Regions from separate parts of the Sodalis praecaptivus genome, predicted to be linked through region 1. Evidence: predicted binding sites of a transcription regulator. Region 1 holds the regulator's gene; each other region holds the start of a gene.

Evidence for each region. The regulator CRP, encoded in region 1, controls carbon source genes, mostly activating them, when cyclic AMP is high. The targets are predictions, from matches to a motif close to ATGTGANNNNNNTCACAT.
Region 2: azuC (stress response protein AzuC) is a predicted target of CRP. The motif match lies at 1,981-1,998, and genes of this name have one in related genera.
Region 3: msrB (peptide-methionine (R)-S-oxide reductase MsrB) is a predicted target of CRP. The motif match lies at 1,877-1,894, and genes of this name have one in related genera.
Region 4: adhE (bifunctional acetaldehyde-CoA/alcohol dehydrogenase) is a predicted target of CRP. The motif match lies at 2,315-2,332, and genes of this name have one in related genera.

Annotation. Positions count from the first base shown of each region.
Region 1 is NZ_CP006569.1:455,775-460,237, reverse strand. It holds gene SANT_RS02040 (phosphoribulokinase) at 143-1,012, shown strand; gene SANT_RS02035 (OsmC family protein) at 1,119-1,526, opposite strand; gene crp (cAMP-activated global transcriptional regulator CRP) at 1,844-2,476, shown strand; gene SANT_RS02025 (YccS/YhfK family putative transporter) at 2,529-4,463, shown strand, end outside.
Region 2 is NZ_CP006569.1:3,285,083-3,289,545, forward strand. It holds gene SANT_RS14505 (RHS repeat-associated core domain-containing protein) at 1-841, shown strand, start outside; gene SANT_RS14510 (hypothetical protein) at 946-1,263, opposite strand; gene SANT_RS24185 (hypothetical protein) at 1,178-1,477, opposite strand; gene SANT_RS14515 (hypothetical protein) at 1,474-1,755, opposite strand; gene azuC (stress response protein AzuC) at 2,084-2,167, shown strand; gene SANT_RS14520 (helix-turn-helix domain-containing protein) at 2,264-2,590, opposite strand; gene SANT_RS14525 (helix-turn-helix domain-containing protein) at 2,682-2,933, shown strand; gene SANT_RS14530 (DMT family transporter) at 2,964-3,923, opposite strand; gene SANT_RS14535 (AraC family transcriptional regulator) at 4,000-4,463, opposite strand, start outside.
Region 3 is NZ_CP006569.1:2,054,156-2,058,618, forward strand. It holds gene SANT_RS09175 (D-hexose-6-phosphate mutarotase) at 1-603, opposite strand, end outside; gene gapA (glyceraldehyde-3-phosphate dehydrogenase) at 672-1,670, opposite strand; gene msrB (peptide-methionine (R)-S-oxide reductase MsrB) at 2,015-2,428, shown strand; gene SANT_RS09190 (YeaC family protein) at 2,477-2,749, shown strand; gene pncA (bifunctional nicotinamidase/pyrazinamidase) at 2,902-3,555, opposite strand; gene ansA (asparaginase) at 3,530-4,463, opposite strand, start outside.
Region 4 is NZ_CP006569.1:2,076,339-2,080,801, reverse strand. It holds gene oppA (oligopeptide ABC transporter substrate-binding protein OppA) at 1-766, opposite strand, end outside; gene adhE (bifunctional acetaldehyde-CoA/alcohol dehydrogenase) at 2,593-4,463, shown strand, end outside.

The DNA of each region.
Region 1 (4,463 bases):
CGCCGCCGCGCCCGGCCGTGCGTCCGCATGGCGGAAACGAGCAAGCCTCGCGGTGGCCCTGCGGCGCCAAACGTGATAACAATAACCTTCGGCCGCCCGCACGTCATCTGACAGAGGTTATCAACACTATTAAGGTCTCATCATGTCAGCACAACATCCAATTATTGCGGTTACCGGCTCCAGCGGCGCCGGGACCACGACCACCAGCCTGGCTTTTCGCAAAATCTTTCAACAGTTGAACATTCGCGCCGCGGAGTTGGAAGGCGATAGCTTTCACCACTTCACCCGGCCGGAAATGGATTTAGCCATTCGTAAAGCGCGCGATTTAGGTCGGCACGTGAGTTATTTCGGCCCGGATGCGAATAACTTCGATCTTCTGGAAAGAACATTTTATCACTATGGGGAAAGCGGACGCGGGCAGGCGCGCAAATATTTGCATACCTACGACGAAGCGGTTCCTTATAATCAGGTCCCCGGCACCTTTACCCCCTGGCAGCCCCTGCCGGAGCCTACCGACGTCCTATTCTACGAGGGGCTGCACGGCGGCGTTGTGACCGAGCATAATGACGTTGCGCGGCACGTGGATTTGCTGGTGGGGGTGGTGCCGATAGTCAATCTGGAGTGGATCCAGAAATTGGTGCGCGATACCAACGAGCGGGGCCACTCCCGCGAAGCGGTCATGGATTCCGTGGTGCGATCCATGGAAGATTATATCAATTTTATCACGCCGCAATTTTCCCGTACCCATATCAACTTCCAGCGGGTGCCGACGGTGGACACCTCCAATCCGTTCGCCGCCAAAGCGATCCCGTCGCTGGACGAAAGCTTTGTGGTTATTCACTTCCGCGGCCTGGACGCCATGGATTTTCCCTATTTACTGGCGATGCTGCAGGGATCTTTTATTTCCAATATCAATACGCTGGTGGTGCCGGGCGGCAAAATGGGTCTGGCGATGGAATTGATCATGGCGCCGCTGGTCAAGCAATTGCTGGAAGGGAAACCGATTCGCTAAGCGGCTTGACGCGGGCGCCGCGCGCGGGAACGACGCGCGGCGCCAATCGGGTGGGGCATGATGCGGCTTAGCGCTGCGCCCCGACAGTCAAGCGCGCCCCGCGCGCTCAGTCGAGGTGACGTACCTCAAAGCTGTGGGTAATATTGGCGGCTTTCCCCAGCATCAGCGAGACCGAACAATACTTTTCCGCCGACAGCGCGACCGCGCGCTCGACGATCTTATCCGTCAAATCGCGGCCGGTGACGATAAAATGCAGATTGATTTGGGTAAACAGACGCGGCGCTTCCTCGCGGCGCGTTGAGGTTAACTTGACCTCACAGTCGCGCACATCGGCGCGGCCCTTTTGCAGAATCGAAACCACGTCAATAGCGCTACAGCCGCCGGCGGACATAAGCAGCATTTCCATTGGGCTTGGGGCCTTTTCGCCGCTGTTGCCATCCATGATAATCTGGTGGCCCGAGGCGGATTCGCCGATAAAAGACAGCCCTTCCACCCACTTTACTCGCGCTTGCATATCGTTAACTCCTGATAATATTCTTTGTGAAAGACTACCTTTTTGCCGCCAAACTGGCAATGTAACCGCAGATGCATCATGCTGAAGCGAGACAACACAAGACAGTCTCTTAAAGCTATGCTAAAAAACAAGGCAGGATCGAACTCACCGACAGTGAAAGAGCAAGAGAGCGATCGAAACGTCACCAACATTGGACCCTGATAAGTTCCCTTGCGAGGTTCCGTTTATGAACGGAATGACATCATAATAACACCTTACCTTACAGGGAATACGCCGTTCCTAAACAGGGCGGCGATGACAAAAGAGGATAACAGCGAATGGTTCTCGGCAAACCGCAAACAGACCCGACTCTCGAATGGTTCCTGTCTCATTGCCATATTCATAAGTATCCATCGAAGAGTACGTTGATTCACCAGGGTGAAAAGGCAGAAACGCTCTACTATATCGTCAAAGGCTCCGTCGCAGTGCTTATCAAGGACGAAGAAGGCAAGGAGATGATCCTCTCCTACCTCAATCAGGGCGATTTTATCGGCGAACTGGGGTTGTTTGAAGAGGGGCAGGAGCGCAGCGCATGGGTGCGGGCGAAAACGGCCTGCGAAGTGGCTGAGATATCCTACAAGAAATTTCGCCAGTTGATTCAGGTCAATCCCGACATTCTGATGCGCCTGTCTTCACAAATGGCCAGCCGCCTGCAGGTGACCTCAGAGAAAGTCGGCAACCTGGCTTTCCTGGATGTGACCGGGCGTATCGCGCAAACGTTACTGAATTTAGCCAAGCAGCCGGACGCCATGACTCACCCGGACGGTATGCAAATAAAAATCACCCGGCAGGAAATCGGCCAAATAGTTGGCTGTTCACGGGAAACGGTCGGCCGTATTTTGAAAATGCTTGAGGATCAAAATCTCATCTCTGCCCACGGAAAAACCATTGTCGTTTACGGAACCCGCTAATCCCCTTTCACCACGGGCATGGTCAGGACGGCCATGCCTCTTTAGCTGACTTATGTGGCGCAGACTCATCTACCACCCCGAAGTAAATTATGCCCTGCGGCAGACCATTGTGCTTTGCCTGCCGGTCGCCATCGGACTGATGTTCGGCAGCCTGCAGCAAGGTCTGCTGTTCTCGCTGGTACCCGCCTGTTGCAACATCGCCGGGCTTGATCAGCTCCATAAACGTTTCTTTAAGCGGCTGGTGGTCGGCGGCTCGCTGTTCGCCCTGAGCAGTATTTTTATCCAGCTGCTGTTGGCGCACGGCGTGCCGCTGCCGTTTGTCATGCTGGGGTTGGCGCTGCTGTTCGGCGTCAGCGGCGAAATCAGCCCGCTACACGGCCGCTTGCTGCCGGCATCGCTAATTGCCGCGGTATTTACCCTGGGGCTGACCGGCAATGTGCCGCTTTGGCTGCCGCCGCTGCTCTATCTGGCGGGGACTGCCTGGTATGGGCTGTTTAACGCGCTGTGGTTCCGGCTATGGCAAGAGCAGCCGATGCGCGAGGCGCTCAGTCTGCTCTACCGCGAACTGGCGGATTATATCGAAGCGAAGTACAGTTTGCTGACTCAGCACACCGATCCGGACAGTGCGCTACCGCCGCTGTTCGCCCGCCAGCAAAAGGTCATCGACCAGATTGCCCAAGTGTATCAGCAGTTGCATATGCTCTCGGCCAACCATCTCAGCCAGTACAAAAGACTGTTGCGCGCCTTCCAGGTCGCGTTGGATTTGCAAGAGCATATCGCGGTGAGTCTGCATCAGCCGGATGAAGTGCAAAAGCTGGTGCAGCAAAGCCACGCCGAGGCGGTGTTGCGCTACAACGCGCGTATCGTCGCCGCCCGGCTGCGCGTCCTGGCGGACGATATTCTCTATCACCGCCAACCTGACCGGTTTGCCGCGGATGCCGGCCTGTCGGCGCTGGAAAAAATTGCCCGCCACCATCCGGATAATCCGGTAGGCCAGTTCTGCTATTTCCATTTCAGCCGCATCTATCGCCTGTTGCGTTCCCAGCGCCCCCTCTATCGTCGCGATGTGATGGCGGATAATCAGCAGCGGTTGCCGTTCTGGCCGGCGCTGCGCAGTTATTGCTCCTTGAAATCGATGGCGCTGCGCAACGCCGCCCGCCTGGGCCTCATGCTGGCGATCGGCAGCAGTTTGGGCCTGGTGTTCAATCTGCCGAAACCTTACTGGATCCTGATGACCATCATGTTTGTCAGTCAGAATGGTTACAACGCGACCCGGGTGCGTATACAACATCGGGCGCTGGGTACCCTGGCGGGGCTGGTGATTGCCGCGGGTACGCTGCAACTAAAGATGGGCGACGGCGTCATCCTGAGCGGCATGCTGGTGGTGACTCTGGCCGGCTATTTGGTACTGCGCAAAAATTACGGTCTGGCGATGACCGGTATGACGGTGGTGACGGTGTATACCCTGCAATTGTTGTCGTTGAACGGCGCGCATTTCCTGCTGCCGCGGCTGGTGGATACCTTGATTGGCTGTATGCTGGCCTTTGGCGGCACGCTGTGGCTGTGGCCGCAATGGCAGAGCGGGCTGTTGCGCAAAAACGCCCATCAGGCGCTGGAGCGGGATCAGGAAGCGTTGCGGCTGCTGTTGCAGCCCGACCCCGGCGCGCCCGCGCTGGCTTATGCCCGCATGCGGGTCAACCAAGCGCACAATGCCTTGTTCACCTCCCTAAGCCAGGCGATGCAGGAGCCGGGGTTTAATTCCCGCTATCTGAGCGATATGCGCTTATGGGTCACCCATAGTCAGTTCATTGTCGAACACATCAACGCCATGACGACGCTGGCGCGCGATCACTATATGCTGACCGATACCTTGGCCGCCGACTATCTGGCCTCCTGCGAGGTGGCGCTGCAAAGCTGTCAGCAACGGCTGGAATATGACGGCCCGAGCACCGAAAATCCGGGTATTTTCAACACTGATGGCCCGCAG
Region 2 (4,463 bases), 1.9 Mb from region 1:
CTTGAGTTGGAATGCCTGGGTAAATTACGCCTATGGCGCGGGCGCCACGCTGATGGCACCGGCGGTTTTCCTGGCCGCCGGTCCGGCGGGTTTAGCGACCGCGCTCACGTTATCCGCCACCCAATTGACCAGCGGCATCCTCGCTATCGCCGCGGGCATGCTGGATCGACAGCATCCGCACGTGGCCGGCGTGTTGTCACTGTGTTCATTGGGTGTCGCGCTGGCCGCCAGCGGTATTGGCGAGGCGATCGCGGCCAGAGAGGCCATGGCGATAGAAAGCGCCGGCTTTGCGCCGCGGCCAATTTACCATCTCAACAAATCGGAGATGGGGCTGTATACCAATTACGCCAACCGTCACATCCTGGCGTTTCAAACTCACGGCTCGCCGACAGGCGCGCTGTTGCAAAACCCTGAAGGGCAGATGGTTTCCGCCGCGACGGTCGCCTATGAGTATATTCAGCCGCTGCTGGACGTTGCCATGAAGACCGAGCAGCAGGTGTTTTCCCCCAATGAACCGTTGCTGCTGCTGGCCTGCTATGGCGCGCGCAGCGGCGCGGCGCACGAGGTGGCCAATGCCCTGGGCCGGCCGGTGGCGGCCTATGATAATTTGCTCTTCACGGTAAAGTCGGTTTTTGCCGAAGGCTTCGCCGGCGGCGATATTATGCCGCGCTATCGAGTTGCCCATAATCCGCTGCGGCGTTTGTGGCTGCACGTCAGCGGACAGCCGATGTTCCACTCTGCCAGCTATCACATGGTTTATCCAGACGGCTTTGACGCAATGGCCCAGGGAGCAATGACCTCCATCAGCAACTTTGAACGTCATTACTATGGAATCGGCTAACCCCCGGCCGCGCCGGCCAAAGTGCGCTGGACGAACCGCCGGCCTCGCCCCCGTTGTTCCACGCACTGTTTGGCGGTGCGCGGTGCCCTCCTTGCGCCTAGAGGTCAATCTAGCGCGCCGGGGGAAATATTTATGGCATCGTCGTCGCCAGGAATAAGGTAACGCGACCCGCACTTCTCGGCCGCTGACGACCTGGATAGCGTCTCGGTGCCCGAGGCGCCACAATTTTTCTCCACGGTTTCGTTATGCATTAGCAGCGCTTTTTTGGTACGCGCATCCAGCAGGTCGATATCCCTGTCGGTCAGATACAGCGGCGTCACCCAGCTGCAACCGGTATCAACGATCGCCGGCGGCATCGGGATAGCGCCATTTTTTCCGCAGCCGGCTATCGACATCGCCAGCAGACAAACGATTAATTTCATCCTTGATCCCCCCTGCCGTCTTGTGAACCTCATTTTGCCGCTGCACGATATGCGCTATCGCCTGACGCTGCGCCGCCTCGCGCTGCGCCGCGGCCCGTTTTTGCGCCGCGGCACGCCCCCGCGCGCGGCCACAACCGAATGCCACCATCAGTAACCCCATCACCGCCCCGAGTAGGGTGGCGATGATGCCAGGACATGACAATAGCGTTGTCATTGATTTTCCCCCGCCGGCTGACAGGCATCGGCGACAACGGAAGCGACATCAACGCGTTTATCCTCCAGCGCCTTATCCATGGCGATTTTTTTATTCAGGACGTTCGCCCCTACCGCGACCCCAAAGTACAGACCGAACATCCATTCACTGAGGCGCAAATGGTAGGAGTACCAGCAAATAACGCCTGTACAGGTTAAAAAGGCGATGGCTTGGGTCCATTTACTGAGCGAGTGGCGGCCATGACCGACGCTTTTAAGCATACCTGTAAACCCCCTCATCTCCCCTCCCCGCCGTCTAACAACATTGCTGCTTCATCCTGAATCATTTTTGCCTCCAGTCCCGCTTATTGGGTGAATAGCGTTCAATGTAGGAGCCACGGAGCAAACCTTAGCGCAACGATGCAGGGGGTGCCGCAGACGACCGCGTGCAGGTTGTCACGATGTTGCGTGTCGGCGTCAGTGGCGGCGAATGGCGGGCTAAAAAGGGGGATGTGGCGATTTTTTGTGTGACGCGTATCACAAAAACTTGCATTATTGTGACGAAGGTCATATTATAACCGCAGCAGAATTAATAATTGGCAACAAACCGAACTGGTCGAGGAACAAGATGAAATTCCGTAACTTTATCAAAAAAATCCTGGCGTCTTACCTGAACACCGTTAAAGATGTGCCGCCCGGCGCCATGATGTAACAGCGTCCTTGCGACGAAAAAAAAGCTGCCGCGGCAGCTTTTTTTATGGTTAAAATTCCTCAACGAACAGCACGCCCAGATTATCCGGCCCTTGCCTTACTCTGATCGCTGGCGGCGCGCGACGTTCATCACTTCCCCACGACCCGGCTTCGCCAGCGCCAGAAAGATAAGCATCAACTCCGCAAGCTCATCGTCTTCGGTATACAGGTAAGCGAGAGGCACGTCGAGTACCGTTGCCAAATGCTGGGCAATCTGAATGTTGGCCTCATGGACGCCCTTCTCATAGCGATTGATACGCGTACTGGCGACAAATTCATCGATTCCCGCCGCAATACCCAACTGCTTCTGAGAGAGCCCCTTGGCCTGCCGCGCCTGTTTCAACCGCCGGCAAAAAACATCGAGATAAGAGGGTCGTGTGATCATAGCTACGATAATCGTAGTTTCGGCTTGTCATTAGAACTACGAATAACGTAGTATTGTAGCAGGAGATTCAAACACCACAGGAGAAGTGTGCATGAAGGAAGACTGGCACAAGGCTGATATTATAGCTGCATTACGTAAACGCGGTACTTCCCTGGCCGCCCTGTCCCGCGCCTTTGGCTTAAGCTCCACTACGTTGTCCAACACGCTGCACCGCCCGTGGCCTAAGGGGGAGAGAGTGATAGCCGAGGTTATCGGCGTGCCGGCGGCGGAGATCTGGCCGAGCCGCTATTATGATCATACCGGCGCGCTGCGGCCGAGAAAAGAAAAAGCCAAGGGCGTCTAAACGACCGCCGCGCCGGCGGTCGTCTGGCGCTTAGAGCGAAACGATTTTTTTCACCGGCTGCGGTTTGATACTGACCGCATAGGCGACGCCGATGATCAGGCAGGCGATGCCGGTAAGGGATAACATCGGCGGCCATGCCTGTCGCAGCAAAAAGGTATAGGTCAGGCCGGCCAGCGTTTCAAATACGATAAGCGGCCCCACCAGCACCGTGGGCAAGCGCTGGCTTGCCTCGTTCCAGCAAAACGCCCCCAACCAGGAGCACAGCAAACCGATGGCGATCATCAACGGCACGAACACCAGCGGCCGCGGACCGAACGGCAGGGAGAACGTCGGATGGGTGAACCCCAGACCCAGGCAAATCATCCCATAGGCCGCCGCGGCCAGCGGCAGCGTAGCAAGCCCCTGCGCCGTGGCCCAGGTAGTGGGTTTATGGCAGGGGTGGCGCCGTAGCCAGCGCGCGTTGCGCAAGGGATACCAGGTCCAGCACACCACGGCGATTAGCGCCAGGGCAATGCCGCTCAAATAGCGCAACAGGTGGAACGGCTGCGTGCTCTGACTTAACTCGGCGGCGTTCACGCACACCAGACCGGCGGCGATTAATAATAAAGCCGGCGACAGCCGCCCCCACGGCAATGTGCCTTCGTCACGACCGTAGGCGACATTGGCGCTCACCGCCAGTACTACCGGTAGCGTGCCGATAATCATGGTGGAAATCGGCGCTCCCGTGCGCTGTATGGCGCTGCTCAGGCAGGTGTAATAAATCAAATTACCGACCAGCGATAATTTCACCGCCTCCACCCAATCCTGTCGCTGCAACCGCTTTAACCGATGCCGGTCATACCAGGCCAGCGGCAGGGCGATAAGCCCAAAGGCGACATAGCGCCCCGCTGATTGCAAGGCGCCGGGGTAATCCGGTACCAGCAGGGGACCCACGAAAATCAGTCCCCATAATAAGCCCGCGCCAAGCGCGAAAAATATCCCTGTTATCATCATGTTTCCTGTTGTTTGTAAGGATCGTCCCTGAGTGTGCCTGGTTCAAACAGTAAAATATTGTATGAGATTGCGGTCAGCATGCCGCCGACACCACCTGCTTTTGATAGCGGACCGGCGTAGTACCGTAACGTAAAGCAAATGCGCGGGTAAGATGCGCCTGATCGGCCAAGCCCACGGCGGCGGCAACGTCAGCCGCCGCCATACCGCGCGCGAGCATCCGTTTGGCCTGGTTCAACCGGTAGGCCATTAGCATCTGATGGGGCGTAGCGTGAAACCGCGCTTTGAATTGACGCAAAAAATGGTAGGGGCTCAAAGAGACCAGACTCGCCATTTCTTTGAGGGTGATGACGTGGGCATAATACGCCACGATGTAGTCGCGGACCCTATCGAGACGGTGCGGCGCCGCCTGCTGCGGCCGCTCCGCCACGCGCGCATGGGGACGCAACAAACAGGCTATCTCGAGCAACAGGCCGGCGCAGCAAAGCGCATCCTGACCGTGCCACAGTGCATCCAGCAGCCGCGATAAGACGAGGGCGC
Region 3 (4,463 bases), 1.6 Mb from region 1:
GCCGGCAAAGGTCACATCGCCCTGCTGCTGTTCAGCCTTGCCGCCGTTGACTTTATCGATAAAGCTGTCGCCGAGCCCGCTGACGTGGATATCGCCAATGGCCCCCACGGTGAAGTAGCTATGCAGCGCGGACGTCGTCTGATACTCACCCTCGGCCACCAGTTCGATACTGCACGTTTGTCCGAGGGTAAAGTGGGCCTTAAGCGTGAACGGATGGGGAAAAAACGGTTCAGTCAAGGTGCTATCGCGCAGGGTAAAGGTCAGTTGGACCTGTTTATCGTCCTCGCTGTGGTCGCTTAATTCCCAGGGAAGGATGCGGGCGAAGCCGTGGTTGGGGGTGGCAACCTTACCAAACCAGGGCCAACAGATCGGTACGCCGCCGCGGATGGCCACGCCTTCCTGGAAGGCGCTTTTTTCGCTTAACCACAGTACCGGCTTTTCGCCGGCCGGCTGCCAGGCGACAAGATGCGCGCCCTGCAGCGTCACCGCCGCCCGTACCTGCGGATGTTCGACCACCACCAGCGGCAATTCATCTTGCTGGCGTAGCGTTAGAGACGGCGACAGGGTTTGTTTGACGGGCAACGTAAAAAGAGAGTCAGACATCGTTATACCTCCTGAGTAAAAGAAAAGGGCGACATCGCTGCCGCCCTTTCATCATCCGGTCACCAGACTTATTTGTTGGCGATATGGGAGATCAGATCCAACACTTTATTGGAATAGCCGGTTTCGTTATCGTACCAGGCGACCAATTTGACAAATTTGTCGTTCAGCGCGATACCCGCTTTGGCATCGAATACGGAGGTCAGCTTCTCGCCGTTGAAATCGGTAGAAACCACGTCTTCATCGGTGTAGCCCATCACGCCTTTCAGCTCGCCTTCAGCGGCTTTTTTGATGGCGGCGCAGATGTCTTCATAGGAAGCCGGTTTTTCCAGACGCGCGGTCAGGTCGACAACCGAGACGTTCGGCGTCGGGACGCGGAAGGACATACCGGTCAGTTTACCGTTCAGCTCGGGAATGACTTTACCTACCGCTTTGGCGGCGCCCGTCGAGGACGGAATGATGTTCTGGGACGCGCCGCGGCCGCCGCGCCAGTCTTTATGAGACGGGCCATCGACGGTTTTCTGGGTGGCGGTAGTGGCGTGAACGGTGGTCATCAGGGCTTCAACAATACCGAAATTGTCGTTGATAACCTTGGCCAGCGGCGCCAGGCAGTTGGTGGTGCAAGAGGCGTTGGACACGATATCCTGGCCATCATAGGCTTTATGGTTAACGCCCATAACGAACATCGGGGTGTTATCTTTGGACGGCCCGGTCAGCACCACTTTTTTAGCGCCGGCGGTGATGTGCTTGCGCGCGGTTTCGTCGGTCAAAAAGATACCGGTGGCTTCGGCGACAACGTCGACGCCGACCTCGCCCCATTTCAGGTTAGCCGGATCTTTCTCAGAGGTACAGCGGATGGTTTTACCGTTTACCACCAGATGACCGTTTTCCACGGCGACGGTGCCGTTGAAGCGACCATGGGTTGAGTCGTACTTCAACATGTAGGCCATATAATCCGCATCCAGCAGGTCGTTGATGGCAACGATTTCAATGTCGTTACGTTCCTGCGCAGCACGGAAAACAATACGGCCGATACGGCCAAAACCGTTGATACCTACTTTGATAGTCATATATTCCACCAGCTATTTAATAATGAATAAAAGGTTACTTGTAAATTTACAAAAACCTCGCGCAGCGTCAAGCGGAATCGTGTCAATAGTTGCGACAAATCAATCCAGACCCCGTTCAGCGCACGATATGTACGCAATTGACGTCAACACACCTGCAGCTCATATGGGGTCGTCATCGTCCAATATAAACTGCGACAAGTTGCAATTTGTGATAAGAATCACATTTCCACGGCTACAGCATTTCATTATAGAGTTTATGCCAAAATTGCCTGCCGCGTTGTTAATTATTTGTTATAATGGCTTTACTGGAAAGCTTTCCCATCCCTCGCCAGAGACGCGTAACAATGGCCAATAATACACCCTCACGATTACCCGATGAAGCAATGACCGACATGCAGCGCTATGTCACCCAACAACGCGGCACTGAACCGCCCTACAGCGGTAAGCTATTAGAAAATAAGCGAACGGGGCAATACCATTGCCTGGTTTGCCACGCGCCGCTATTCTACTCCGAAACGAAATATGAATCAGGCTGTGGCTGGCCGAGCTTTTATGAGCCGGTGAGCGACGAGGCTATCCGCTACCTTGAGGATAACACTCACGGTATGCAGCGGGTGGAAATCCGCTGCGGCACCTGCGATGCCCATTTGGGGCATGTATTCCCCGACGGGCCGCAACCCACCGGAACGCGGTTTTGCGTCAACAGCGCCTCTCTGCGCTTCAAGGACGGTGAAAACGGCGAAGAGATTGCCGGATAAGCTCAGCTTTATCGATTCAGCTAATTATTCCACATGAAAGGTGCGGCAATGGATGTTGAAGCGCTTCTGGCGACGATGACGCCGGAGATTTATCAACGGCTGATGACGGCCGTGGAATTGGGCAAATGGCCCGACGGGGTGGCGCTAACGCCGGAGCAGCAAGCCAACTGTATGCAGATGGTTATGCTGTGGCAGTCGCGTCATAACCGTCACCCCGAGCATATGAGCATCGGTACCGATGGCCAGATTACCATGAAGAGTAAGCGTGCCTTGCTGGAAGAACTGAAGGCCGGGACCGTCGACGTACTGAAACCCCAATAAGGCGCCGGTGCGGATTGCTCTGATGGGCCTCGTTTGCGGCCCCGGCGGCTCAGCGCGCGACGGGATCTCACCCGGGACGCGACGGCGTCTCGGCGGACTGTCGGCGCGTCGCTTCAAAGCGCCGGTTATCCGTTCGGCGGGGGGCTTGGGGGTTAGCCAACCTCACAGGTCTCCAGCCGCGCGGCGAAGGCGTCCAGCGTCAGCATTTCTGCGCCGCGGCGCGCCATTTCCCGCAGCGCCTCGGCGCTGTCCTCCGGTTGCAAATTGACGCCGCGGCAGCCGTCGGTGAGCACCTCGACGGCGTAACCTAAATGCAGGGCGTCCAGCACGCTGTATTTCACGCAATAATCCGTGGCCAATCCCAGGACGGTCAGCCGGTCGATGTCGTGCGCGCGCAGCCAGCCGTCCAGGACGGTCTGCGCCCGGCGACCGTTGTCAAAAAAGGTGCTGTAACTGTCGATATGGCGCTGTTCGCCTTTGCGAAATACCGCCGCCAGACCCGCGCGGTTAAGCCGGGGATGGAAGTCCGCGCCCGGGGTCTCTTGCACGCAATGCACCGGCCACCAAATCTGCTCAAGCCCCTCCAGTACGCCGAGCGTATTGACCGGCTGCCCGGCGTTAATGGCGAAACTGCCGTGATCCCGTGGATGCCAGTCCTGGCTGGCCACCGCGGGAATGTTCCACCGGGCGCACAGCGCCAGCGCCGCATTGGCCACGGGGATCACCGCATCGCCCTGCGGCACCGCCAGCGCGCCGCCGGCGCAGAAATCATTCTGTAAATCAACCAACAATATTGCTCTGGCCATGGCTTTCTCCTGATGCATCGCTGCTGCTCAATTCGCCGCGCAGATCCTGCTGCATGAGACGGCGGATAGCCTGGTAGGGCAACGATTGGCTAAGTAAAAAATGCAGCTTGGTGAGGGCGGCTTCCACCGTCATATCAAAACCGCTAAGGACCCCGGCGCGGGCCAGGGCGTTGCCGGTGGCATAGCCGCCCATATCCACCCGGCCAGAGAGACATTGCGTCAGATTGACTACCACAATACCACGGTCGTCCGCTTGCTTAAGTTCGTGCAATAGCGCCGGGTGCTGCGGCGCATTGCCCACGCCATAGGAGCGCAGGATCAGCGCGCGCACCGGCTGGCGCAGAAAGTTGCCGACCACATCCGCGGAAATACCGGGGTAGAGGGTGACCACCCCGACAGGCTGGGGCGTGATGGGATGTACGATAAGCGGGCCACCTGCCGCGCATACCGGTGAGGGCGTAACACGGCGGATATGGATACCCGCCTCCAGCAACGGCGGCAAATTCGGTGAGGCGAAGGCATCGAACCCATCGGCATGGGCCTTAGTGGTACGGTTGCCGCGCAACAGTTTGTTATTGAAAAACAAACCGACTTCCTTGACCGGATAATGGGCGGCCAGATACAGCGCGTTGAGCAGATTGGTTTGCCCGTCGGAGCGGAGCGCTTCCAGGGGTATTTGCGAGCCGGTGACGATGACCGGCTTATCGAGATTCTCCAGCATGAACGACAGCGCGGAGGCGGTAAAGGCCATGGTATCCGTCCCGTGCAGGATAACAAAGCCATCATAGCGGTCATAGTTGGCGGCGATATCGCGGGCGATGGCTTGCCAGTCGTCGGGGGTCATGTCCGACGAATCGATCAATGGGGCGTATTCATGCACGGTAAAGTCCGGCATTTCGGGGCGGTAG
Region 4 (4,463 bases), 1.6 Mb from region 1:
AAGAGATCGGCAGATAGGTGACTTTATTGATGACGGTCTTGGCGTTGTTCCAATACTGCGGGTTACGCTCCAGTACGATGCGCTCGTTAATGACCCAATCTTTGACGACGTAGGCGCCGTTACCGACCCAATTCGCCGGCTGGGTCCACTTCTCACCGAATTTTTCCACCACTTTCTGCGGCACCGGCGACATGGACGGATGGGCGAGCACCTTAATCAGATACGGCACCGGCTCGGCCAGCGTGACTTCCAGAGTATGATCGTCTAACGCTTTCACGCCCAGGGTATCGGGGCTTTTTTTGCCGCTGATGATATCGTCGATATTGGTAATCTGGGCATATTGCAGATAACTTTCATACGGAGAGGCGGTTTTGGGATCCGCCAGTCGGCGCCAACTGTAGACGAAATCCTGCGCGGTGACCGGATCGCCGTTGGACCATTTGGCGTTTGGCCGAAGATGGAACGTCCAAACTTTGAAATCCTTGTTTTCCCAGCTCTCCGCCACGCCCGGCTGAGCCCGGCCCTGCAGATCGTTGATAATCAAGCCTTCCAGTACATCGCGGTTGACGTTGGATTCGGGAACCCCTTCGATTTTATGCGGATCGAGGGATTGCAATTCTGCGCCATTGCCACGTACCAATTCCTGTTTGTCGCTCAACTGCACGCCGGCGGGAACGTCCGCGGCAAAAGATTGTCCAGCAACGCCCATTCCCATGGCGGTAAACACGGCCGCGGCAAGAAGCGTTTTTTTCGTGATGTTGGTCATTAGTGATGCACTCCGGTTTTTTTATTATTGCACGGACCCCTGTCAAGCCCTCTGCAGATTCCCGCTTTGCGGGTATAACGCACCTCAAGCCCGCTGCGGCGAACGAAGCCGCAAGGCTAAAGGTATGATATTCGGTATTAACCCTGGCATGTTAAACAAGGCGTCGCGCCGCCGTAAAAAAGGTTGCGGCGGCAATCTCGGAACACGCCTTGGCTATGCGCGTGGCCTTTATCATTGTGATTCAACTGTAATGGGCCATATATCAAATAATTAAGCTATCCCAACGGGGTCTGAAACACATAAGGTCAATATATCGCCAGTAATTAGAATAATTGGCTAATGATAAGATAAATAACACTAATAACATCTGGGTTGCATCGTGACAAGTCCCTTGAACGCGAACGGTTAAAAAAAAACCCTACCGTGCAGGAGACTACTTATAGATGGCTGAAATAGCGTAGAAAGTTTTTTTCTTGCCGCATGCCGCGCAAAATTCATTTCACCCCGTCCTTGCTGCAAAATGGTGCGCGTTTGCCGCCTCATTGTGCAATCCGCCTTATTTTAAGGCCCTTTTCCCGGCGCAAATAATTTACGCGGCGGAATACGCGCATTTTACCGCCGTCGGCTCGGCAGCAGCGGGTATCTCCCGCCCCACTCACGCTTAAGGCAGCGCTCTGCCCGACCTCGGACATTTTCTCGGCGGCGAGTGGCAATGCTTTTGGCCGTTTACCATTCACCGTGTGGCTTTTGGCTTTTGGCTTTTGGCTTTGTTGTTTGTCGTTTGTCGTTTGTCGTTTGGACCTCCGGCATTCAGCCTTTGGCATTCAGCCTTTGGCATTCACCCTTTGGCATTCAGCCTTTGGCGTTCATCACCAAGCGTTGATGGCCGTTGAATGTGCCGAATAATGTAACGCCGCCGCACCGCTTACACCGGTTGCTAATAATGGATCGGCTTTATCACGGCCCGCCGCCCGCAGGCGCACAATATAGCGCGCAGCGCGCTCAAAACGTCAGCGGCAGCATGATAGCGCCCCCAGCCCTGGGTAGCGCGGCGCGACCCTCTCGCGACGTTCAGGGCTCAGGCGTTGAGGAGGCCCCCTTTAGGATGCCGTCTGCGTCGGCCATGGCCCCAGATGCCGCAGGGAAATAGGGCCAGGTTCATCAACAACGTCAATTAATGTAAATGATTTTAATGCATAGCTTGGCGTCGGTGGGAAAATAATCTATTCCGATAGCGTGTCATTAGCGGTAATATAGGCCATCGCTTGTGCTTTCTCTTACAAACATTGCGTCACGTTCTGATCAATAGCGGGTTATTCCGCCTCGCGGCCGGGTAAATAACCTCACCACGTTCCTTCAACGGTAATTAGTGTCATTTTTAAGCGCATCTCCCCGCATTGAGCAGGGCTTTATTGTCGCTGTATGGACAGCAAAATGTTGTCAATATGTTAGGTTTATTAACCATTAGGTGAAAGCGATTGAACAAAGGTATCTCTCAGGTAACAAAGCGTTTTTATGTTGAAGCTGAAAGGTGTCAGCTTGCATTTTTTTTGACTCCGATCACATATTCGTCGTTCGATACCCCGTAAGCTTTGCATTAAGGAAGTGAATAAGGTGATTAAGATACTGGGAAGGTAAATCACAAGATGTTAATGATGGCGACCTGAAGACTGGTTAAGTAAAACGCCATGACCCAAAAGGTCAAGAAGCAACGGGCCAAATGAACGACGAATGAGCAAATCGGTCATATAATTGTCAACACGGGGCTCTTTACTTAAATGGTTTAACAGATTTATCGCAATTTTTAACTTTATTAGGAGAGCAATATGGCTGTTACTAATGTCGCTGAACTCAATACCTTAGTTGCACGGGTGAGAAAAGCACAGCGCGAATATGCCAATTTTACCCAGGAGCAGGTGGACAAGATTTTCCGTGCGGCCGCCCTGGCCGCGGCAGATGCTCGTATTCCGCTCGCCAAAATGGCGGTGGCCGAATCCGGTATGGGTATCGTGGAAGACAAAGTCATCAAGAACCACTTTGCTTCTGAATACATTTACAACGCCTACAAAGATGAAAAAACCTGCGGCATTCTGGCCGAGGATGACACCTTTGGTACCATCTCCATCGCCGAGCCGATCGGCCTCATCTGCGGTATCGTTCCCACGACAAACCCGACTTCCACCGCTATCTTTAAGGCGCTCATCAGCCTGAAAACCCGCAATGGGATTATCTTCTCGCCGCATCCCCGCGCCAAAAACGCCACCAACAAAGCGGCCGACATCGTATTGCAGGCCGCCATTGCCGCAGGGGCGCCCAAGGATATCATTGGCTGGATCGACGAACCGTCGGTGGAGCTATCTAATCAATTAATGCACCACCCGGACATCAACCTGATTCTCGCCACCGGCGGGCCGGGTATGGTGAAAGCCGCTTACAGTTCCGGTAAACCCGCCATCGGCGTCGGCGCCGGTAACACCCCCGTCGTGGTGGATGAAACCGCGGATATCAAACGCGTCGTTGCGTCCATCCTGATGTCGAAAACCTTTGATAACGGCGTCATCTGCGCCTCGGAACAATCCGTGGTCGTGGTCGACGCACTGTATGATCAGGTGCGCGAACGTTTCGCCAGCCACGGCGGTTATATGCTGCGCGGCCAGGAGCTGAAAGCGGTTTCTGACATTATTCTCAAAAATGGCGGCCTCAATGCGGCCATCGTGGGTCAGCCGGCGGCGAAAATCGCCGAGATGGCGGGTCTGCGCGTGCCCGGCAACACCAAAGTCCTGATTGGCGAAGTCAGCAAGGTCGACGAGTCCGAACCCTTTGCCCATGAAAAGCTGTCGCCCACCCTTGCCATGTATCGCGCACGGGATTTCGAGGACGCGGTGGAAATCGCTGAAAAATTGGTGGCGATGGGCGGTATCGGCCACACGTCCTGTCTCTATACCGATCAGGACAACCAAAGCGAGCGCGTAAAATATTTCGGCGACAAGATGAAAACCGCGCGTATTCTTATCAATACGCCGGCTTCGCAAGGCGGCATCGGCGACCTGTACAACTTTAAGCTGGCCCCGTCGCTGACGCTGGGATGCGGATCCTGGGGTGGTAACTCGATTTCTGAAAACGTAGGCCCCAAACACCTCATCAATACCAAAACCGTCGCTAAGCGAGCTGAAAATATGATGTGGCATAAGCTTCCCAAATCCATCTATTTCCGTCGCGGTTCCCTGCCGATTGCGCTTGAAGAAGTGGCCAGCGACGGCGCCAAGCGCGCCTTTATCGTGACCGACCGCTACCTGTTCAATAATGGCTACGCCGATCAGATCACCTCGGTGCTGAAAAAACACGGTATTGAAACCGAAGTGTTTTTTGAAGTCGAAGCGGACCCCACGTTGAGCATCGTGCGTAAAGGCGCGGCGCAAATGAACTCCTTCAAGCCGGACATCATTGTCGCCCTGGGCGGGGGTTCACCGATGGACGCCGCCAAAATCATGTGGGTGATGTATGAACATCCGGAAACCCATTTTGAAGAGTTGGCGCTGCGCTTTATGGATATCCGTAAACGTATCTACAAATTCCCGAAAATGGGCGTGAAGGCGAAAATGATCGCCATTACCACCACCTCGGGCACGGGTTCTGAAGTCACGCCGTTCGCCGTAGTGACCGATGACGCTACCGGGCAGAAATACCCGCTGGCGGA